Regions from separate parts of the Micromonospora sp. IBHARD004 genome, predicted to be linked through region 3. Evidence: riboswitches for the same ligand, from Rfam matches in the RefSeq annotation. Region 3 holds a riboswitch; each other region holds the start of a gene.
The links. A riboswitch is a leader RNA that binds a small molecule or an ion and turns the genes downstream of it on or off. The one in region 3 is predicted to bind S-adenosylmethionine.
Positions count from the first base shown of each region.

Region 1: linked by a shared signal. The riboswitch ahead of ACTWO6_RS30740 (aminotransferase class V-fold PLP-dependent enzyme) and the one ahead of ACTWO6_RS18955 (hypothetical protein) in region 3 are both predicted to bind S-adenosylmethionine.
Region 2: linked by a shared signal. The riboswitch ahead of thrC (threonine synthase) and the one ahead of ACTWO6_RS18955 (hypothetical protein) in region 3 are both predicted to bind S-adenosylmethionine.

Region 1 is NZ_CP199934.1:6,312,140-6,318,511, forward strand. Features, by position in the region: gene ACTWO6_RS30720 (AI-2E family transporter) at 1-223, opposite strand, end outside; gene ACTWO6_RS30725 (GroES family chaperonin) at 349-696, shown strand; gene ACTWO6_RS30730 (hypothetical protein) at 774-941, shown strand; gene ACTWO6_RS30735 (PrsW family intramembrane metalloprotease) at 1,036-2,511, opposite strand; SAM riboswitch class IV at 2,535-2,655, shown strand; gene ACTWO6_RS30740 (aminotransferase class V-fold PLP-dependent enzyme) at 2,706-4,022, shown strand; gene ACTWO6_RS30745 (FUSC family protein) at 4,029-5,237, opposite strand; gene ACTWO6_RS30750 (HD domain-containing protein) at 5,356-5,994, shown strand; gene ACTWO6_RS30755 (DUF4031 domain-containing protein) at 6,059-6,372, opposite strand, start outside.
Region 2 is NZ_CP199934.1:6,334,210-6,340,581, reverse strand. Features, by position in the region: gene ACTWO6_RS30850 (alpha/beta fold hydrolase) at 1-158, shown strand, start outside; gene ACTWO6_RS30845 (ABC transporter permease) at 158-1,060, shown strand; gene ACTWO6_RS30840 (acyltransferase family protein) at 1,288-2,418, shown strand; gene ACTWO6_RS30835 (ArsR/SmtB family transcription factor) at 2,438-2,743, opposite strand; gene ACTWO6_RS30830 (DMT family transporter) at 2,834-3,808, shown strand; SAM riboswitch class I at 3,978-4,111, shown strand; gene thrC (threonine synthase) at 4,124-5,413, shown strand; gene ACTWO6_RS30820 (GNAT family N-acetyltransferase) at 5,737-6,372, shown strand, end outside.
Region 3 is NZ_CP199934.1:3,871,968-3,878,339, forward strand. Features, by position in the region: gene ACTWO6_RS18940 (nucleotide pyrophosphohydrolase) at 1-174, shown strand, start outside; gene ACTWO6_RS18945 (DNA/RNA helicase domain-containing protein) at 303-2,249, shown strand; gene ACTWO6_RS18950 (hypothetical protein) at 2,489-3,373, shown strand; SAM riboswitch class IV at 3,580-3,698, shown strand; gene ACTWO6_RS18955 (hypothetical protein) at 3,868-4,098, shown strand; gene ACTWO6_RS18960 (hypothetical protein) at 4,133-4,564, shown strand; gene ACTWO6_RS18965 (AAA family ATPase) at 4,683-6,372, shown strand, end outside.

The DNA of each region.
Region 1 (6,372 bases), 2.4 Mb from region 3:
TGTGCAGCGCGGCCGGCGGTTCCGCGCCCACCACCGTCGCCGAGGCCGGCGCCACCGGACCCGGCGAGGCCGGCGAGGCCGCGCCCGGGTCGTCGGGCTCGTCCGCCGGCTGGGTACGGCCCGAGCGCACCGACTCGCGTCCCGATTCGAACGCGTGACGGAGCCGTCCACGTACCCGCTCGAAGCGGCTCAAGCGCACCTCCCGCAAAGCTGGTCCGCCCACGACACAGGGGGGGACAGGATACGTCCGTCCGACCCACCCTAGGGCGGTTCCGCCACACATTGCCCCCGGTCGACTCCGCTCAACCACCGCGCTGCCGGTCACTGCGCGCGCGGTAGCGTCTTCGCGTGACCGTCGACCAGAACCTCGACTCCGGCCTGCCGATCCGCCTGCTGCACGACCGCGTGCTGGTGCGCATGGAGGGCGCCGAGGGCGAGCGCCGCTCCACCGCCGGCATCGTCATCCCGGCCACCGCGGCGGTGGGCAAGCGCCTGGCCTGGGCCACCGCGGTTGGGGTGGGTCCGCACGTGCGCTCGATCGTCGCCGGCGACCGGGTGCTCTTCGACCCCGACGAACGGTCCGAGGTCGAGCTGCACGGCCGCGGATACGTCCTGCTCCGCGAGCGCGACGTGCACGCCGTCGCCGCCGAACGGGTGGAGCACGAGCCCACCGGCTCGACCGGCCTCTACCTGTAGCCCTCCCCCACCCCGGGCGTCGTTTGCCTTGCTTCCCGACGGGAAGCCAGGCACCTCCAGCGCCCTGGGGAGGGACGATGCCGGTATTCCTGAAGAAGCTGCTGTTCTGGGGCTTCGTTGCCTTCCTGATCTACTTCATGGCGTTCCGGCCGGACGGCGCGGCGCAGATGTTCAAGGGGATCGGGGCGGCGCTGATGGCCATCTTCCAGGGCCTCGGCGACTTCATGACCGGCCTGATGACCTGACCCGCGCCGCCACCACCGGCGGGCGGCAGCGGTCAGGCGCCGGGGGGCCAGGGCGCGGCCGGTCAGCTCGGCGCCGGACCACCCGGACGGCCGGTCAGGCGCCGGGGGGCCAGGGCGCCGCAGGTCGGGGGCCGTACCAGCCGGGCGGGCCGTAGGCGGCCGGATAGGCCGGGGGCGGCGGCGGGGCCAGCACCACCGGAATCGGCACCACCGGCTCGTCCGGCGCCGGCACCGCCCGCTGCGACCCGTCCGGGAAGCGCAGGTGGTAGCGCTGTCCGTCCCAGACCCCCACCGGCGCCTGCGGGTCCCGCCCGACGAAGAACGACCGGTACGCCGCGATCGCCTCCAGCAGCTCCCGTTCCTCCCGCGCCGTCCGGTCCCGGTCGGCCGGCTTGCGGTCCAGCCCCCGGCGCATCCCGTCGCGCAGCAGCGCCAGCCGGGTCGCCGCGAACTGGTAGCCGCGCATCGCCTTCACCCCGCCGTCGCCGGCGATCCGGCGGGCCCAGGTGCGGGCCGCGTGCCGCCGCCCCAGGCTGCCCAGCGCCGCCACCTCGGGCGGGGTGAGCCAGCCGGCCCGCACGTAGTCCGGCAGGGTCCGCTCGGTGAGCCGCCCCTCCCAGGCCCGCAGCCAGATCGCCAGCCCCACCATGCCGAAGAAGATCGGCACCATCACGCCGATGTAGCCGTACAGGGCGATCAGCGGCTGGCCGGTCGCCGCGGCCAGCGAGGGCAGCAGGTTCCACGTGCCGTGCAGCATCATCGCCAGCAGCAGGCCGGCGATCGGGGCGAGCACGCGGACCCGCCGGTCGGCGGTCCGCGCGGCGATGCCCAGCCCCACCCCGGTCATCGAGGTGAAGAGCGGGTGGGCGAAGCCGAAGATCAGGATCCGGACGATGAAGATGGCGATCACCTGGCGCGCGCCGGTCGCCGGACCGTACTCCTCGACGCCGGTGCGGTAGCCGTAGCCGCCCAGGTAGAGGATGTTCTCCACCATGGCGAAGCCGATCGCGGAGAGCCCGCAGTAGACCAGGCCGTCGGTGACCCCGGACCACTCCCGGCGCCGGAAGACCAGCAACAGGATCGGCCCGAGCGCCTTGGTCAGCTCCTCGATGAACGGGGCGACCAGCACGGCGGTGAGCGCCGTGGGCAGCCCCCAGTGCTTGAACAGCCCGGCGAACGTCTCGTTGACCAGCAGGGAGATGGCGGTGGAGACGAACGCGCCCCAGGCGAAGCAGAAGATCAGGTACTTCAGCGGCTCCGGTTCGTAGCGGTCCAGCCAGAGGAAGCAGGAGACCAGCACCGGCACCGGCAGGACCGCCGCGATCACGCCGACCAGCAGCGCCTGGGCGCCCAGGCTCTCGCCGAGGGTGAAGACCATGAAGACCGCGCCGGCGGCGATCAGCAGGACGACCCCGGCGAGGACCAGGAGCCGCCCCCAGCCGAGCCGGCGCAGCGGCATCCGGGGGGTCGCCGAGGGCGGGGCGGGCGCGATCGGCGGCGGGGGTCCGCCGGGCGGGGTGTCGGCCATGCGGTCAGCGTAGTCACCCGCGCCCCTCTGGTCCGGCCGCATTCCGGCCGCTATGCTGCCGGGCAGGTCACGAGCGCCAGCGTGAAGCCCCGGCTTGCTGGCCGGCAACCCTCGTCGAGTTCGCGGTGGGGTGCCCCGGGTGATGACCGGGCCCAGCCCGAACGGCGTGCTGGGCAAGCGCGGACCCCGTCCCGGTGCCCACACCCCGGGGTCCCCTGGACCCCGGAGGTTCCGGCATGACCGTCACCCTCGTCCCCTCGCTGCCCGCGCTGCCGGACCGGCCGGCCGTCGCCGACCCGCTCGGCGTGCTCGGCGTACCGGGGCAGATCAACCTCGATTACGCGGCCAGCGCGCCCTGCGCGCGAGCCGCGGCCGACGCGGTGGCCGAGCTGCTCCCCTGGTACGCGAGCGTGCACCGCGGCGCCGGCGCGCTGTCGCGACGCTGCACGCTGGCCTACGAGCGGGCCCGGCAGACGGTCGGCGATTTCCTCGGCGCCCGCGCCGACGACCACGTGATCTTCACCCGGAACACCACCGACGCGCTCAACCTGCTGGCCCGGGCGCTGCCCGCCGGCACCACCGTGGTCACCTTCACCGGGGAGCACCACGCCAACCTGCTGCCCTGGCCGCGCGGCTCGGTCCGGCTGCCGGTGCCGGAGAGCCCCGCCGGGGCGGTCCGGGCGCTGGACGCCGCCCTCGGCGAGCTGCGCCGGGTGGGCGCGGGGAGCGAGCCGGCTCCGCGGTCGGGAGGGACGGCGGCCGGCGCGGCCCGGCCCGGCCCGCCGGTGCTGGTCGCGGTGACCGCAGCGAGCAACGTGACCGGTGAGCGGTGGCCGGTGGCCGAGCTGGCCCGGGTCGCCCACCGGCACTCCGCCCGGATCCTGGTGGACGCCGCCCAGCTCGCCCCGCACGCGCCGGTCGACCTGGCCGCGCTGGACGTGGACTACCTGGCGCTCTCCGGCCACAAGCTGTACGCGCCGTTCGGCGCCGGCGTGCTCGTCGGGCGGTCGGACTGGCTGGACGCCGCCCCGCCCTACCTGGCCGGTGGCGGTGCCACCGGTCACGTCGGCGCCGCCACCCACGACGTGCGGTGGACCCCCGGCCCGGCCCGGCACGAGGCCGGCACCCCCAACCTGCTCGGCGCGGTCGCCCTCGCCGCGGTCTGCGCCGCGCTCGCCGGGGCCGACCGGGAGGCGCTGCACGCCCGGGAGCAGCGGCTGCTGGCCCGGCTGCGGACCGGGCTCGCCGCCCTGCCGCACGTCGTGGAGCTGCGGACCTTCGCCCCCGACGCGCCGCGGGTGGGCATCGTCTCCTTCGTGGTGGCCGGGCGGGACTCCGCCGAGGTCGCCGCCCACCTGGCCACCGTGCACCAGATCGGGGTCCGGGACGGGCTCTTCTGCGCCCACCCGCTGGCCCGACGGCTGCTCGCCGAGGCGGCGGCGCGCAGCGGCCGGCGGGACCTGCCGCCCACCGCGCTGCGGGCCAGCATCGGCCTCGGCAGCACGGCCGCGGAGGTGGACCGGCTGGTCGCCGCCCTGGCCGCGCTGGCCTGACCGGGATCACCCGAGCGGGGGCGCCGTCGGCGCTTTCGGCGCGGCCTGCTCCTCGGGCTGGCCGCCCGGCGGCTGTTCCTTCTCGCCGCCGAACGCCTGCCGGACGAGCCGGTTCGCCTCGTCCTGCTCGATGCCGGAGGCGACCATCAGATCGCTGGCGGCGGTACGCACCTGGGCGATCACCACGCTGCCGGAGAAGCCCACCCCCTGCGCGTACGCCCGGCCGGCCTCGCTCACCGCGCGCAGCGAGCACTCGCGGGCCTTCTCCGGCTCCTCGCCGACGGCGAACTCGTGCCGGAGCATGCGGACCGACTCGGCCAGGTGGTCGACGGCGTCCGGCATCGGCTCCGGGATCGGCTCCTCGTCCTCGATCATGGTGACGGCGCGGCGGATCAGGGTGCCGCTGTTGCGCATCGCCCGGTCGATCGGGTCCGCCGCCTCGGCGTAGTGGGTCAGCTCGTCGCGCCGGTGCCAGCGGACCGGGGAGAGCGTGGCGGTCTCCTTGGCCCCCTCGATCGCCTCGCCGAACGTGGCCAGCTCCTCCTTGTTCTCCCGGAGCCGTTCCAGGGCGCGCTGGACGCTCTGCCGATCCCGGTTGCGCAACGCCTCGGCGGTGACGTCCAGCTGCCCGGCGAGCAGGTCCAGCGCCGGCCGGGCGGCCCGGTTGATCACCCGGAGCGGGTTGAGCGGCAGCAGGATCGCGGTCACCACCAACGCGATGCCGCCACCGACGAACGCGTCGACGAAGCGCGGTATCTCCAGGTTCTGGGTGGACGGGCTGAGCGTCACGATCAGCACCGCGGTGGCGGCAGCCTGGATCACGACGGCCACGCTCGCGCCGAAGAAGATGGTCAGCAGGATCGCGGCGGTCACCACCAGCCCCAACTGCCAACCACCGGCGCCGAGCAGATAGATCAGGAAGTCGCCGAGGGCCACGCCCACCGCCACCCCGATGATCAGCTCCACGGTCCGGCGCAGCCGCTGGCCGACCGACGCGGCCAGCGTGCCCACCGCCGAGATCGGCGCGAAGACCGGCTGCGGATTGCCCAGGACCTTGTGGGAGATGATCCAGGCCAGCGCGGCGGCCAGCCCGGCCTGGACGGCCAGGCCCATCGCCATCCGGACCCGGTGCAGCCGGTCGTGCAGGGTGGCCTTTCCCCGGTACCGCAGCTGGTCCAGCGCCGCGGCGATCCGCGCCGCGTCGACGTCCACCATCCCGTTCTTCAAGGAGGTGCGACGCACGAACGACGGTCGTCGGTCCCGGGCCACGGCCATGGCGGGGACTACCCGCGTCACACCCGGTGAATCCTCAGCGTAGGGCAGACTGCACCAGGTGGGAGAGCTGATCGAGCGGTGGCGGGACACCGCCCGGAGCGCCGGGGCGACCGACCCGGTCGGGGTGGAGCGGGCCGGGGAGCGGCTGCTGGCCGGCTGGCGGGAGCCGCACCGGCATTACCACACCCTGGACCACCTGACCGCCGTGCTCGACGTGGTCGACGGCCACGCGGCCGCCGCCCGCCGTCCCGACCTGGTCCGGCTGGCCGCCTGGTGCCACGACGCGGTCTACGACCCGCGCGCCGGCGGCGACGCCAACGAACGGGCCAGCGCGGCCCTCGCGGGCGTGCTGCTCGCCGACGCCGGGCTGCCGGCCGGCGCGATGGCCGAGGTCCGCCGGCTGGTGCTGCTCACCGCCGGGCACGCGGTGGCCGCCGACGACCCCGACGGCGCCCTGCTCTGCGACGCCGACCTGGCGGTCCTGGCCAGCCCACCACCGGTGTACGACCGCTACGCCGCCGCCGTCCGCCGCGAGTACGCCCACGTCCCCGACCCGGACTTCCGCGCCGCCCGCGCGAGGGTCCTGGAGTCCCTCCTCGCCCTCCCCGCCCTCTACCGCCTCCCCACCCCCCACGCCCACTGGGAGACCCCCGCCCGCACCAACCTCACCCGAGAACTGACCACCCTCCACCCCTGACCCCCGCCCCTCCCCGCCCCCGCCTCGGCGATCTTGCAGTTGGCGCCCGGGCGAAAGGGACGGATCAGCTCAGATCCGGGGCCCGAAGTGCAAGATCGCGCACGGGGTGGGGTGGGTGGGGTGGTCGGGGTGGGCGGGGACGGGTGAGGTGCTTGGGGCGGCGGAGGCCGGCGTCGCGGAGCAGGCGGACCAGGTCGCGGCTGGGGACGACGTGGGCGCCGAGCCAGACGGCCATGGGGAAGCGCTCGGCGGGGATGTCGTAGTGGTCCCGGTCGAAGCCGCGGCGGGGCGCGCCGAGCGCCTCGGCGAAGGCGTGCAGCTCGGCGTAGGAGACGTCGCTGATCAGGTGCGACCAGAGCCGGCCGCGCCACGGCACGG
Region 2 (6,372 bases), 2.5 Mb from region 3:
GGCTGGTGGTGGACACCAACGGCACCGCGCGCAGCGAGGTGGTGGCCGAGCTGGTCCGGGCCGGCATCGGGGTGGACCGGGTGGTGCCCCGGCGCCGTCTGGAGGACGCGTTCCTCGCCCTGGTCGGCGAGAACTCTCGGGGAAGCGGTGACCGGTGATGGCAGGCTCTTCGGTCGGGTCGCGGGACGCGGCCGGCGCGGTCGGTCCGGGCGGGGCGGCGGTCGGCTACCGGCCGTCGGCGACCCTGCCGTTCGCCGCGGAGTTCCGCCGGCAGGCGTCGCGGCGGCGTACCCAGCTGGCGCTCGGGTTCATGGTGCTGCTGCCGCTGATCATCCTGGTCGCGTTCCAGTTCGACTCCGGTGGCGACGAGGACAACGGGCGCAACGAGTTCGCCAGCCTGGTCGACCTGGCCACCTCGGGCGGGCTCAACTTCACCCTCTTCTCGATCTTCGTGTCGGCGTCGTTTCTGCTGGTCGTGGTGGTGGCGCTGTTCTGCGGGGACACGGTGGCCAGCGAGGCGAGCTGGGGGAGCCTGCGCTACCTGCTGGCCATCCCGGTGCCCCGGGCCCGGCTGCTCGCGGTGAAGCTGCTGGTCGCGCTCGCGTACTCCGGTCTGGCCCTGCTGCTGCTCGCGGGCACGGCGCTGCTCGCCGGCACCCTCCGGTACGGCTGGTCGCCGCTGCGCAGCCAGGTCTCCGCCGAGCTGGCGCCCGGCGAGGGGCTGCTGCGGCTGCTGGCGGTGCTGGGTTACCTGGCGGTCGTTTTGCTGGTGGTCGCCGGGCTGGCGTTCCTGCTCTCGGTGACCACGGACGCCGCGCTCGGCGCGGTCGGCGGCGCGGTGCTGCTCTGGATCCTCTCCAGCATCCTGGACCAGATCACCGCGCTCGGCGGCCTGCGCGCCTTCCTGCCGACCCACTACAGCAGCGCCTGGCTGGGGCTGCTCTCCACGCCGGTGCAGACCGACGACGTGGTCCGGGGCACGATCTCAGCGGTCGGCTACGCCACGCTCTTCTGGGGGCTGGCCTTCTGGCGCTTCACCCGCAAGGACGTGACGAGCTGACGCAGGTACGACTACATCCGATGGCGCAACCAACGTGCCCAACCCAAAACCGGACTCGCCACCGGATCCAAGATCCGCCACCCGGCTCACCCGTTCGGGGTATGGCGAGGCACTAGCATGACTCGGGCGCCGGCGCCGGCGCCGCGCCCCGGGGCAGTTGCCACCGTCGGCCGCCAGCCGGTGCCGCGTCGTGCCGCCCCGCCGACCCACTCGCGAAAGCTCCCGCCATGCGCGTCTCAGCTCTGCATCACCAAGCTATCCGAGCCGATGGCGGCACCATTTCCCCGCCCTCCCGGGACGCCTACTTCGACAACGCCAAACTCCTGGCTACCGCCCTGGTCGTCCTCGGCCACACCTGGGGCCCGCTCGTCGGCTCCCCGAACGAGATGCGCGGCGTGCGGGCTCTCTACCTGCTGGTCTACGCCTTCCATATGCCACTGTTCGTCATGATCAGCGGCTACTTCTCACGCTCCTTCGCCCAGGACGCCTCTCACCCCGGCCGGCTGCGCAGACTCCTCACCAGCACCCTGGTCCCCTACCTGATCTTCGCCACCGCATACCAGCTGTACAACAACTACCGCCTGGACGAGTCGAACCCGATTGACCTGGTCACGCCCTTCTACCTCACCTGGTTCCTGGTCGCCCTGTTCGTCTGGCGGATTTCCGCCCCGCTCTGGCTCAACCTGCGCGCACCGGTCGCGGTGGCGACCGGCGTCATGCTCGCCTCGGGCGCCGCCTCGCTCTCCGGGGAACTGGACCTGGCCCGGATCCTCCAGTTCCTCCCATTCTTCGTGCTCGGCCTCACCGCCCGGCGCGAACACCTCGAATGGATCCGTGACACCCGATGGCTGCGCCCCGCCGCCGTCCTGGTGTTTGCCGCAGCCCTGATCACCGTGTACCACTACGCCCCGCGGCTGCCCGCTGGCTGGTTCTACCGGCACAACGGGCACGCACAACTGGACGTCAGCTGGGGTACGTGGGCGGTCGGCGCACTCAGCTTGACGGCGGTCGCGCTCGTGCTCTGTGTCGCCTTTCTCGCCCTGGTGCCTTCGAACCGCAATTTGCTCACCCCGCTCGCGACCGGCACCCAGTACACCTACCTGCTGCACGGGTTCATCGTTCAGCTCGCGCTCGCCTACAAGTTCCAGAACACTCCGTTCGTCAACTCCTTCGCCGGCCTATTGACCATCAGTGCTCTCGCCGTCCTCGCGACGGGAATCCTGGCCTCCCCGCCCGTCCGCCGGCTTTTCGGCTGGGCGGTGGAACCGCAGATGAGTTGGGCCTTTGCCGATGTGCGGGCGGAGAAGTTCGCCGATGCCCGACGCCCGGTGACCGCTCCTACCCACAGCTCGACCTAGGACGTCGAGGGAGAGCGCCTCAGGAGCGGGTGGGCGCGGTGAGGACCGCGTCGAGCAGGCCGGGGTAGAGGCGGTCCAGTTCGTCGCGGCGCAGCCGGACGTACCGGCTGGTGCCGGCGACCCGGGTCCGGGTCAGGCCCGCCTCGCGCAGCACCTTCAGGTGGTGGCTGCGGGTCGCCTTGGACACGCCGAACTCGAAGGTGCCGCAGGCGTACTCGCCGCCCTCGGCGAGGGCGCGCACGATCTGCAGCCGTACGTCGTCGGCCAGCGCCGCGAGCACGGCGGTGACCGGTACGTCGCGCAGTTCGGGTTCGTGCAGCTCCATGTGACCAGTGTAACCCTTGTTCGACGTTCGTCGAACAAGCTCCTACAGTCGGTGGCGTTAGTTCGACGATACTCGAACATAGGAGCTCTCGTGCGCTCTCGTCACGCCGCCTTCCCGCTCTTCGCGGTGCTCAGCTGGGGTGTCATGTTCCCCGTCCTGGCCAGCGCCCTCACCCGGGTCGACGCGCTGAACCTCACCACCGCCCGGTACGTCCTCGCGACCGCCGTCCTGCTCGCCCTGCTGCTGGCCCGGGAGGGCCTGGCCGCGCTGCGCGCCGGCGGCCGGGCCGTCGAGGTGGTGGCGCTCGGCGTGCTCGGCTTCGCCGGGTTCAACGTGCTGACCAACCTGGCGCTCGGGCACGCCGCCCCGCAGCAGATCGCCCTCTTCGCCGCCACCACCCCGCTGGTCACCCAGCTGGTCCGCTGGGTTCGGGACGGCGTGCGCCCCCGTCCGGTGCTGCTCGGGTTCTCGCTGCTCGCCCTCGTCGGCGTCGGTCTGGTGATCACCCGGGGCCGGCTCGACGGGCTGGGCCAGTTCGGCGTCGGCGGGCTGCTGATGATCGGCGCGGTCCTCGGCTGGGCCGTCTACACCCACGGCGCGAGCCGGTTCACCGGCTGGTCCCCGCTGCGTTACACCACGCTCACCGCGGTCGCCGGCACCGCCGCGATGCTCGCCGGCAGCCTCACCGCCGACCTCGCCGGCTGGCAGCACCTGCCGGCCGCCGCCGACCTCGTCGCGGTCGCCCCGCAGCTGGCGTACGCCGTGATCGTCGCCGCCGTCCTCGCGGTACTCGCCTGGAACACCGGGGTGCAGCGGCTCGGCGCGGCCGACGCCGCCCTCTTCATGAACCTGGTCCCGGTGACCACCTTCGTGGTGCAGACCGTCCGGGGCTACCGGCCCGGCGCGGTGGAGCTGGTCGGCGCGGCCCTGACCATCGCCGCCCTGGCCGCCGCCAACCTGGTCACCCGCTCCCGCGCCGCCACCACCCGCGCCGCGGCGCCCGTCCCGGTGGCGGTCACCGACCGGCCGGCGATGGTCGACCCGATCGCCGTGGTGGCCCGGTGAGGTGAGCGGAGCGGCAACGCCCGGGAGGTGGGGGCATCCGGCGGCGGAGGGGCCCCACCTCCCGGACGGTGCGCGGATCTCGGCGCTGGTGAGCGGGGGTGGCTCACACCGTGGGAACCCCGCTCGGCAGGTGCGCCGTGAGTGCATAGACTCGGCGGCACAACTGCATACCTCATCCAGAGGGGCTGAGGGATACGGCCCGACGACGCCCCGGCAACCACCCGCGCGCTCGACGACGAGCGAGGAGCGGGCAGGTGCCAATTCCGTCCCCGCCGCAGGGTGCGATGCGGGGAAAGATGAGAGGAATTCCTCGACATGACGTCGACGCTTCCCGCCGCCCCCGGTATCGACACCACCCTCAGCCCGGCCCGCGCCCTGGTCTGCCGCGCCTGTTCCGCGCGCTACCCGCTGGCCGCCCAGCACGCCTGCTTCGAGTGTTTCGGCCCGCTGGAGGTCGACTACGACGCCGCCGCGCTCGCCACCGTCACCCGGGAGCAGATCGAGGCCGGCCCGAAGAACCTCTGGCGGTACGCGGCCCTGCTCCCCGCCGGCCAGGACCCGGCCAGCCGGGTGACCGTGGACCCGGGGCTCACCCCGCTGGTCGCCGCGCCGCACCTCGCCGCCGAGCTGGGCATCACCGCGCCGCTCTGGGTGAAGGACGACAGCGCGAACCCCACCCACTCGTTCAAGGACCGGGTGGTCTCGGTGGCGCTGACCGCCGCCCGGGCGCTCGGCTTCACCCGGTACGCCTGCGCCTCCACCGGCAACCTGGCCAACTCGGTCGCCGCCCACGCGGCGCGGACCGGGGCGCCGTCGGTGGTCTTCATCCCCAGCGACCTGGAGCAGGGCAAGGTCGTCACGACCGCCGTCTACGGCGGCGACCTGGTCGCCATCGACGGCTCGTACGACGACGTGAACCGGCTCTGCGGGGAGCTGGTGGAGACCGACGAGTTCGAGGACACCGCGTTCGTCAACGTCAACGTCCGGCCGTACTACGCGGAGGGATCGAAGACCCTCGGGTACGAGGTGGCCGAGCAGCTCGGCTGGCGGATCCCGGCGCAGGTGGTGATCCCGATGGCGAGCGGCGAGCTGCTCACCAAGATCGACAAGGCGTTCTCGGAGCTGGTCGAGATCGGCCTGGTCGAGGCGCCGGCCGGCGGCTGGAAGGTCTTCGGCGCCCAGTCGGCCGGCTGCAACCCGATCGCCGCCGCGCTGCACGCCGACAGCGACACCATCACCCCGGTCAAGCCGACCGGCATCGCCAAGTCGCTGAACATCGGCGACCCGGCCGCCGGCCTCTACGCCCTCGAAGCCGTCCGCCGCACCGACGGCTGGATGGAGTACGCCGACGACGACGAGATCCGCGCCGGCATCCGGCTGCTCGCCCGGACCGCCGGCGTCTTCGCCGAGACCGCCGGCGGTGTCACCGTCGCCGTGCTCCGCAAGCTGGTGGAGTCCGGCCGGCTCGACCCCACGGCGGAGACGGTCGTCTTCAACACCGGCGAGGGCCTGAAGACCATCGACGCGGTCGCCCCCGAGGTCGGCCCCACCCATCGCATCAAGCCGTCGCTCCGCGCCGCCCGCGACGCCGGCCTCCTCTCCTGACCCACCCGACGCCCGCCCGGGTCCGGTGGACCTGGGGTTGGCCGGGTGGGGGACGGGCGGATCGCCCGGACGGGGGATCGGGCGGATCCACCGGGTAACTGGCTTTTCGCTGTGAGTGTGGAAAACCCGCCGCTAAGGACTTGACGGGCAGGATTCGGACGGCGCAAGATGCTCCGTGCGGGAGGGCGTTTCGCCGGAGACTTTCAGTTCTTTCGACCCAGCGCCGATGGCGTTGTGCGATCGTCCCTCCCGACCAACGTCGCGATCGGGGCCAGCGTTAATTCGCTGGCCCCGATCGCTGTTCCTGGCGCACCCTCGCGGGTATGGACATCACGATCGCGCCGTTCGACGCCGCCGACGCGGCCGCGATCGACGAGGCGTACCGGATCGGCGCGGCGGCCAACGAGGCCGACCTGCCGGACTTCCCGCCGTTCTGCCGGCAGCGCTTCGACGCCGCCGTCCGGCATCCGATGCCGGGCAATGCGCCACGCTGGGCGCTGGCCCGGCTCGACGGCGTACCGGCCGGCTACCTGGGGCTGGACCTGCCGCAGCTCGACAACACCGACAACTCGACCGTCGACCTGGTCGTGCATCCGGCGTACCGGCGCCGGGGCGTCGGCCGGGCGCTGCACGAGCACTGCCTGCGGCTGCTGCGCGAGTACGGCCGCAAGCGGGTGATGGGCATGGCGGTCTCGGCGCTGCCCGGGGGAATCGCCCGACCCGAGGCGGGCGGCACCTTCGCCGCCGCGATGGGCGCCCGCCCGGTGCTCGCCGAGGTGCGCCGCCGGCTGGCGACCGACCGGCTCGACCACGCCGCGCTCGACGCCCTGGCCGCTGAGGCCCGGGCGCACGCCACCGGCTACCGCACCGTCCGCTGGCAGGGCGACACGCCGGAGGAGTACGCCGCCGACGTGGCCTACCTCGACGGCCGGCTGATGACCGACGCGCCCCTCGGCGAC
Region 3 (6,372 bases):
GACACGGAGGCCGCTGCCAGGGTGAGGGCCGAGATCGGTGACGTAATGATCTATCTGACCCGACTCGCCGACGTCCTCGGCATCGACCTGGTCGAGGCAGCCCTCACCAAGCTCGACGAGGTCGCCGTCCGCTATCCCGTCCACCAGGTGAAAGGGTCCGCCGCCAAGCGGTGAGCGGGCATGCGAGGAGTTGATCTCTTCGCTACAGTCCACCTCGTAGAAGCGCGTTCCGACGGGCTTCCGGCTGTCGCCGGATACGCCCCCCATGCGCACGATCACTTCGTGCTGCCCGGGGGCCTTTGTTGTCAGCGTTCCGCACCTCCGCCGACGGTCTCCTGCGCCTGGCCGTCAGCGGCACCCTTGCCGACCGGATCGCCGAACAGGTCGGCCACGCCGTGAGCCCCAGCGAACGCCGGTCCTGGGATCGCAGCCTGCCGATGCTCGCGCAGGATCTCGCCGACGCGGGTTTGGGCCAGGTGGAGATGCTGGTCGAATACCAGCTCCCACTGACCAGCAAGCGGGTCGACGTGGTGCTCGCCGGTGTGCACCCGAATACCGCCGACGACTCCTACGTCGTGGTGGAGCTGAAGCAGTGGTCGCAGGCGGAGTCCTACGAGGGCTCCGACCGGCTGGTCCTGGTCGAGCACGCGCGGGGGCCGCGCCTGCACCCGGGTGTCCAGGTCGGCGACTACTGTGATTACCTCACCGACTTCCTCGGCGTGCTCTCCAACCGGCGCAACCCGATCGTCGGCGCCGCGTACCTGCACAACGCGGTCGACCGGGACGTCAACGACCTCTTCGCCCGCCGCCCGACCGAGCAGAGCCGAATCTTCACCAAGCAGCGGCGCGGCCAGTTCCTCGACTACCTCCGCACCCACCTGGCGCCCGCGTCGGGCGCGGCCGCCGCCGACCGCTTCCTCACCAGCGCCGTCCGGCCCAGCAAGCATCTGCTGACGTACGCGGCCCAGGAGCTGAAGGAACGGTCGCACTTCACGCTGCTCGACGAGCAGCGCCTGGCGTACGAGCTGGTGTTGCACGCGGTCGAGCGCGCCCGCGCCGCGGACCGCAAGTCGATCGTGGTCGTGTCCGGCGGGCCGGGCAGCGGCAAGAGCGTGATCGCGTTGTCGGTGCTCGGTGAGCTGGCCCGGCAGCAGCGTTCGGTCATGCACGCCACCGGCTCCCGGTCGTTCACCCAGACCCTGCGCCGCTACGCCGGCAAGGGGTCGACCCGGCTGAAGAACATGTTCGGGTACTTCAACAGCTTCATGTCGGCCGAGCGCAACGGCTTCGACGTGCTGATCTGCGACGAGGCGCACCGGATCCGGGAGACCTCGGTCAACCGGTTCACGCCGAAGACCAAGCGGGACAAGGCCCGCCCGCAGATCGACGAGCTGATCGCCGCCGCGCGCGTGCCGGTCTTCCTGCTGGACGAGCACCAGGTGGTCAAGCCGGGCGAGCTGGGCAGCGTGGATGTCATCTCGGCGTACGCGAAGCAACTGGAACTGGACGTGGAGGTCGTCTCACTGCACGACCAGTTCCGGTGCGGCGGCAGCGAGGCGTACGAGCAGTGGGTTCTCGACCTGCTCGGCCTCGACGGCGGCAAGCCGTCGGTCTGGGTCGGCGACGGCCGGTTCGACCTGCGGTTGGCGGAGTCGCCAGAGGAGATGGAGGCGTTCCTGGCGGCCAAGCAGGCCGCCGGGGAAACGGCGCGCATGTCGGCGGGCTACTGCTGGCCGTGGAGTGACCCGCGGCCGGACGACTCGCTGGTGCCGGACGTGCAGATCGGTGGCTGGTCTCGGCCGTGGAACGTCAAGAGCGACCGCAGCATCGGCGACGCGCCCGGCAGCGCCTACTGGGCGACCGATCCGCACGGCTTCGGCCAGGTGGGCTGCGTCTACACCGCGCAGGGCTTCGAGTACGAGTGGTCGGGCGTCATCATCGGGCCGGATCTGGTCGCCCGCGACGGCCGGCTGGTGACCCAGCGGGCGGAGTCGAAGGACCCCGCGTTCCGCAGCCGGAAGCAGCTCAGCGACTTCGAGGCGGACCGGCTGATCCGCAACACCTACAAGGTGCTGATGACCCGGGGCATGCGCGGCACCATCCTCTACTCCACCGACCCGGAGACGCGCGAATACCTGGCATCGCTGGTCCGCGTCCGCCGCAGCTTGGAGACGGTGTACGAGGTCCTCGCCTCTGGGCATCGAACCCGACCCTCGATGTGTCCTGACACCGAGACGGCAACTGACTAGAGTCATGAGCAAGCAAGCGGCTCGACAGGCTTTCGATCCTGAACACGCCTCCACCGCACGAGTTTCTCGTGCTCTAGGGGCGGAGATCAGTGTCAGCCCACTTCTATGTGTACGTCGGATTGAGTTCCGTCGGAAACTACGAGACTGGGAAGGCTGAGGGAATCTGGGGCTGGGAGTCCAGTGTCTTGGACGGCGGGAACGGCGCCGACTCGCGAAGTAATCGGGATATCGCCCTAACTATGCGTGCCAACGACTACCTGATATTCGGCTTCTACGTCCCCGGCGGTCCCCGAGCTAAGAACCACCAGGCATTCTTCGATGGCACATTGACGGAAGTGACAGTCACTCGGGTGGTGCGTCCACTGTACAGATCCGACGCAGAGATATGGACCGACAAGCTGTATCCCGAACGCGTCGATCTGGAGGTGCTCGACGCGTTTACGCAAATACCCGGACCGCAGTTCGGCTTGCCCTCGATGCGGGCGCTGCGCATGTCAGGCACGAAGCAAGGAGCGCCGGTTGCTGGCGGACCCCCTACCGCAATGGGCCTCGCCACGGCGATCGAGGACCAGTCCGACGACTCGGTAGGGTTCGAAGGCGACCTTGACGCGCTGATCATGGCTTTTCGTCGGCGAGAACAGCGCCAGCTCAGGAAGATCAAGTTCGGGGCGCGGGCGATCATCACGTGTGACCTATGCGGCCGAGACCTGCCAGCACGCCTCGTCACAGCGGCCCACATTAAACGGCGCGCCGAAGCCGGCAGAGATGAACGCCTGAACCCATACAACATTATGGCGGCCTGCCTCCTCGGCTGCGACGCCCTCTTCGAGCACGGCCACGTCTACGTCGACTCGACGGGAGTGATCCGAGATAACACCACCGGCCAAGCCGGTCTGCGGGAGGCAGTCGGCCGCTTGGCAGGTCGCCGCTGCAGCGCTCATCATTCTGGCTCGCGCACCTTTTTCGAAGCACACGCTGAGCGGGCACGCAAATTTGCTCCGGTCACCCAGGAGCGGGCCGACACGGCCTGGCCGGTGGTCCAGACAACGGTGGACACGAAGCTATCTCGATCGAAATCAACTCCGACCAATCCGGCTGCCGCCAATGCTGAACTGCCGACGTGACCTCCGGCAACAGGTCGTCAGACGGTCCTGATACATCCGCCTCGCTGCCGAGGGCCTGGGACTACCACCTCCGGCGGCCCGCGGGGCTCGGCGTGCCTAGCCAGCTCCACCCCCTCAGCCCCCGGTCTGTGCGGCCTGTCGTGGTGTGGCGTACGCGGGGCAGGCTTGCCGCGCACCGTCATGATCCATAGACTGCGCGACGAGAAGGTCCTGAGTGGCCAGCGTCAAGCCTCCCGGCTTGCTGGCCCGGCAACCGCGCCACCCGCGCACGGTGCCTCCGGGGGAAGACCGGGCCGACCGTCATCGCGGCCGGCAAGAGCGGGTGCCGCCGAGGCACCGGAAAGCGAGCATTCCCGTGCCTTTCGATGACCCCAACCTCACCACGTTCAACGTGTGCCTGAGCTGCGCCGGCCTCCGGGTGGACAGCCGCGCGAGCACCGCTACACCTGCCAGCCCCGTACCCCGACTGGAAGCGGCGGTGGTAGCGCCGGGACATGGGCTGCGACCTGGACCTGCGCGTGCTCTGCGTGCGTGGCACGGTGACCACCTGGAGCAAGTGCTCCTGTCTGGCCTGCGACCTGTGCCGGCAAATCTCGGAGCGGGTCGGGCGGCGGTACGGTGCCCGGTCAGCCCTACCCCTCGGCCGGCACTCGATCATGAACGGTGACCTCGTACGGATGGAGGGGTGGGCGACGCAGACGTCCGCGCCGAAGTGGACCCGCTGATGTCGACCGGGCAGGGGCGGAAGTCGCTGCGCCGATGACAGCCGGGCAGAGTTCGCGCGGCGTCAGCGAGCTGCGGGCGGTCGAGTTCCTGTTCACCGCGTACGACACCCCGCCCCTCGGCATGGCCGTGCTGGTGGACAGACTGCCGGCGCTGAACTACCTGCATCGCTGGCAGGGCGGCGAGATCACGGCGATGCCCGCCGGCTATGACCTGAGCCCGCGGCACGCGGGCCTGAAGCCCACCCTGGTCCGGCTCGCCGAGCTCGTCGCCAGACGCCCGGACCTGATGTTCGCGCACGTCAGGGCGCACGCCCGCCATGCTTTGAACGGGGCCGCCGACAGCTTGGCGCACATGGCGCACCCGGGTCGAGGAGCCGTTCGATGTACGCCCCCGGGCGGACGACCTGGCCGAGGCGTTCCTGCGCCACTGGCACGTTGCGCTGACGGCCTGACCGCCGATCTATAGACGACAGCAACTTTACAGCGTCGCCGCGCGACCACCGTCGGCGAACCGGCGCAAGCCGGAACCGTCGACCCCGCACGCCCTCCCCATTCCCGCATCAGCACCCGTCGGAGGTCGCCTGATGAACCGCACCGAACCCCTGGTCGAGCTGATCTTCGAGCGGCTTGCCGCCGACCGCGTACCCGATGACACCGCCGAGGTGGTCCTCGCCGCGCTCAGCGACGAGGCCGACCTGGACGCGGCACTCGCCGGCAAGCCCACCGCGTTGGAGCCGCAGCGTCCGGCGGCGGACGAGCCGCGGGAGCGGATCTGGCTCTCGTCGGTCACCGTCGCCGGATTCCGCGGCGTCGGCCCGGAGCGCACCCTCGCCATCGAACCCGGTCCGGGCCTGACCGTGGTGGTCGGCCGCAACGGCTCCGGCAAGTCCAGTTTCGCCGAGGCGGTGGAGCTGGCCCTGACCGGCGACAGCGCCCGCTGGGCGGACCGCAACAGCGTCTGGCGTACCGGGTGGCGCAACCTGCACCACCCGGAGGTGTGCCGGATCGGCGTCGAGCTGCGCGTTGACGGCGCCGCCACGCCGACCCGGGTGGTGCGGTCCTGGCCGGCCGACGGCGAGCTGGGCGACGCGACGACCACCGTGACGAGCGCGCACGGCCGCCACGCGGACCTCGACGAGCTGGGGCTGGCCCGGCCGCTGGGGCTCTACCGGCCGTTCCTCACCGCCGCCGAGCTGGGGCGCCTCGCCGCCGGCACGCAGAGCCAGCTCTTCGACGCGCTCTTCGCGATCCTCGGCCTGGAGGCGATCACCGACGCCGACCGGCGGCTGATGGGCGCCGCGCGGCCCGTCGACGCGGCCATCAAGGAGGTACGCGCGCAGCGCGCCGCCCTCGCCGGACTGCTCGGGATGGTGGACGACGACCGCGCCCGGCGGGCGGCCGCGCTGCTCGCCGCCAGCCGGCCGGATTTGACCGCGCTGGTCGCGATCCTCGACGAGCCGGACGATCCGACCGCCGACGCTACGGTGCTGCTGTGCCGGCGGTTGGCCGCCCTGTCGCTGCCCGACGTCGACCAGGTGGCCGGGCTCGCCGGGCAGCTGCGGGACGCCGCCGCGAACGCCCGCCGCCACGACGGGGGACGCTCCCGGGCCTCGCTGCGCAGCGCGGAGCTGCTGCGGCTGGCCCTCGAGCACCACGACGACCGGGGCGACGACGCGTGCCCGGTCTGCGCCACCGGCCGGCTCGACGGGGACTGGCGGACCCGGGCCGCCGCGGCGCTGAACGAGCTGCGCGACCGGACCCTCGCTGCGCAGGCCACCGCCGCCCGGCTCAACACGCTCGTGCAGCGGGCCCACCACCTGATCGACGACCTGGACGTACCCGACGCGGAGGCGCCGGACGTGCCGCTGGCCCGGCTGCGGGACGCCGTGGCGGCGCTGCGGCTGGCCCCCGGCGGGCCGGAGGAGCTCGCCGAGCACCTGAGCGCCCGGTACCCGGCGGTCGTCGCGGCGGCGGAGGATCTCCGCTCGTACGCGAAGGGCCTGCTCCGCCAGCGCGACACCGGTTGGCAGGCCGCGGCGGCCGACCTGCGGGGTTGGCTGCTCGCCGCCGGGCGGCTGCCGGAGCGAGAGCGGACCCTCGCCCGGTTGAAGGCCGCCCGGAACTGGTTGAAGGCCACGGCGACCGAGCTGCGCAACCAGCGGGTGGCGCCGTTCGCCGCGCACTCGCAGCGGATCTGGGCGCAGCTGCGCCAGGAGAGCAACGTCGAGCTCGGGGCGATGGCCCTGGAGGGAACCCACACCCGACGGCGGGTGG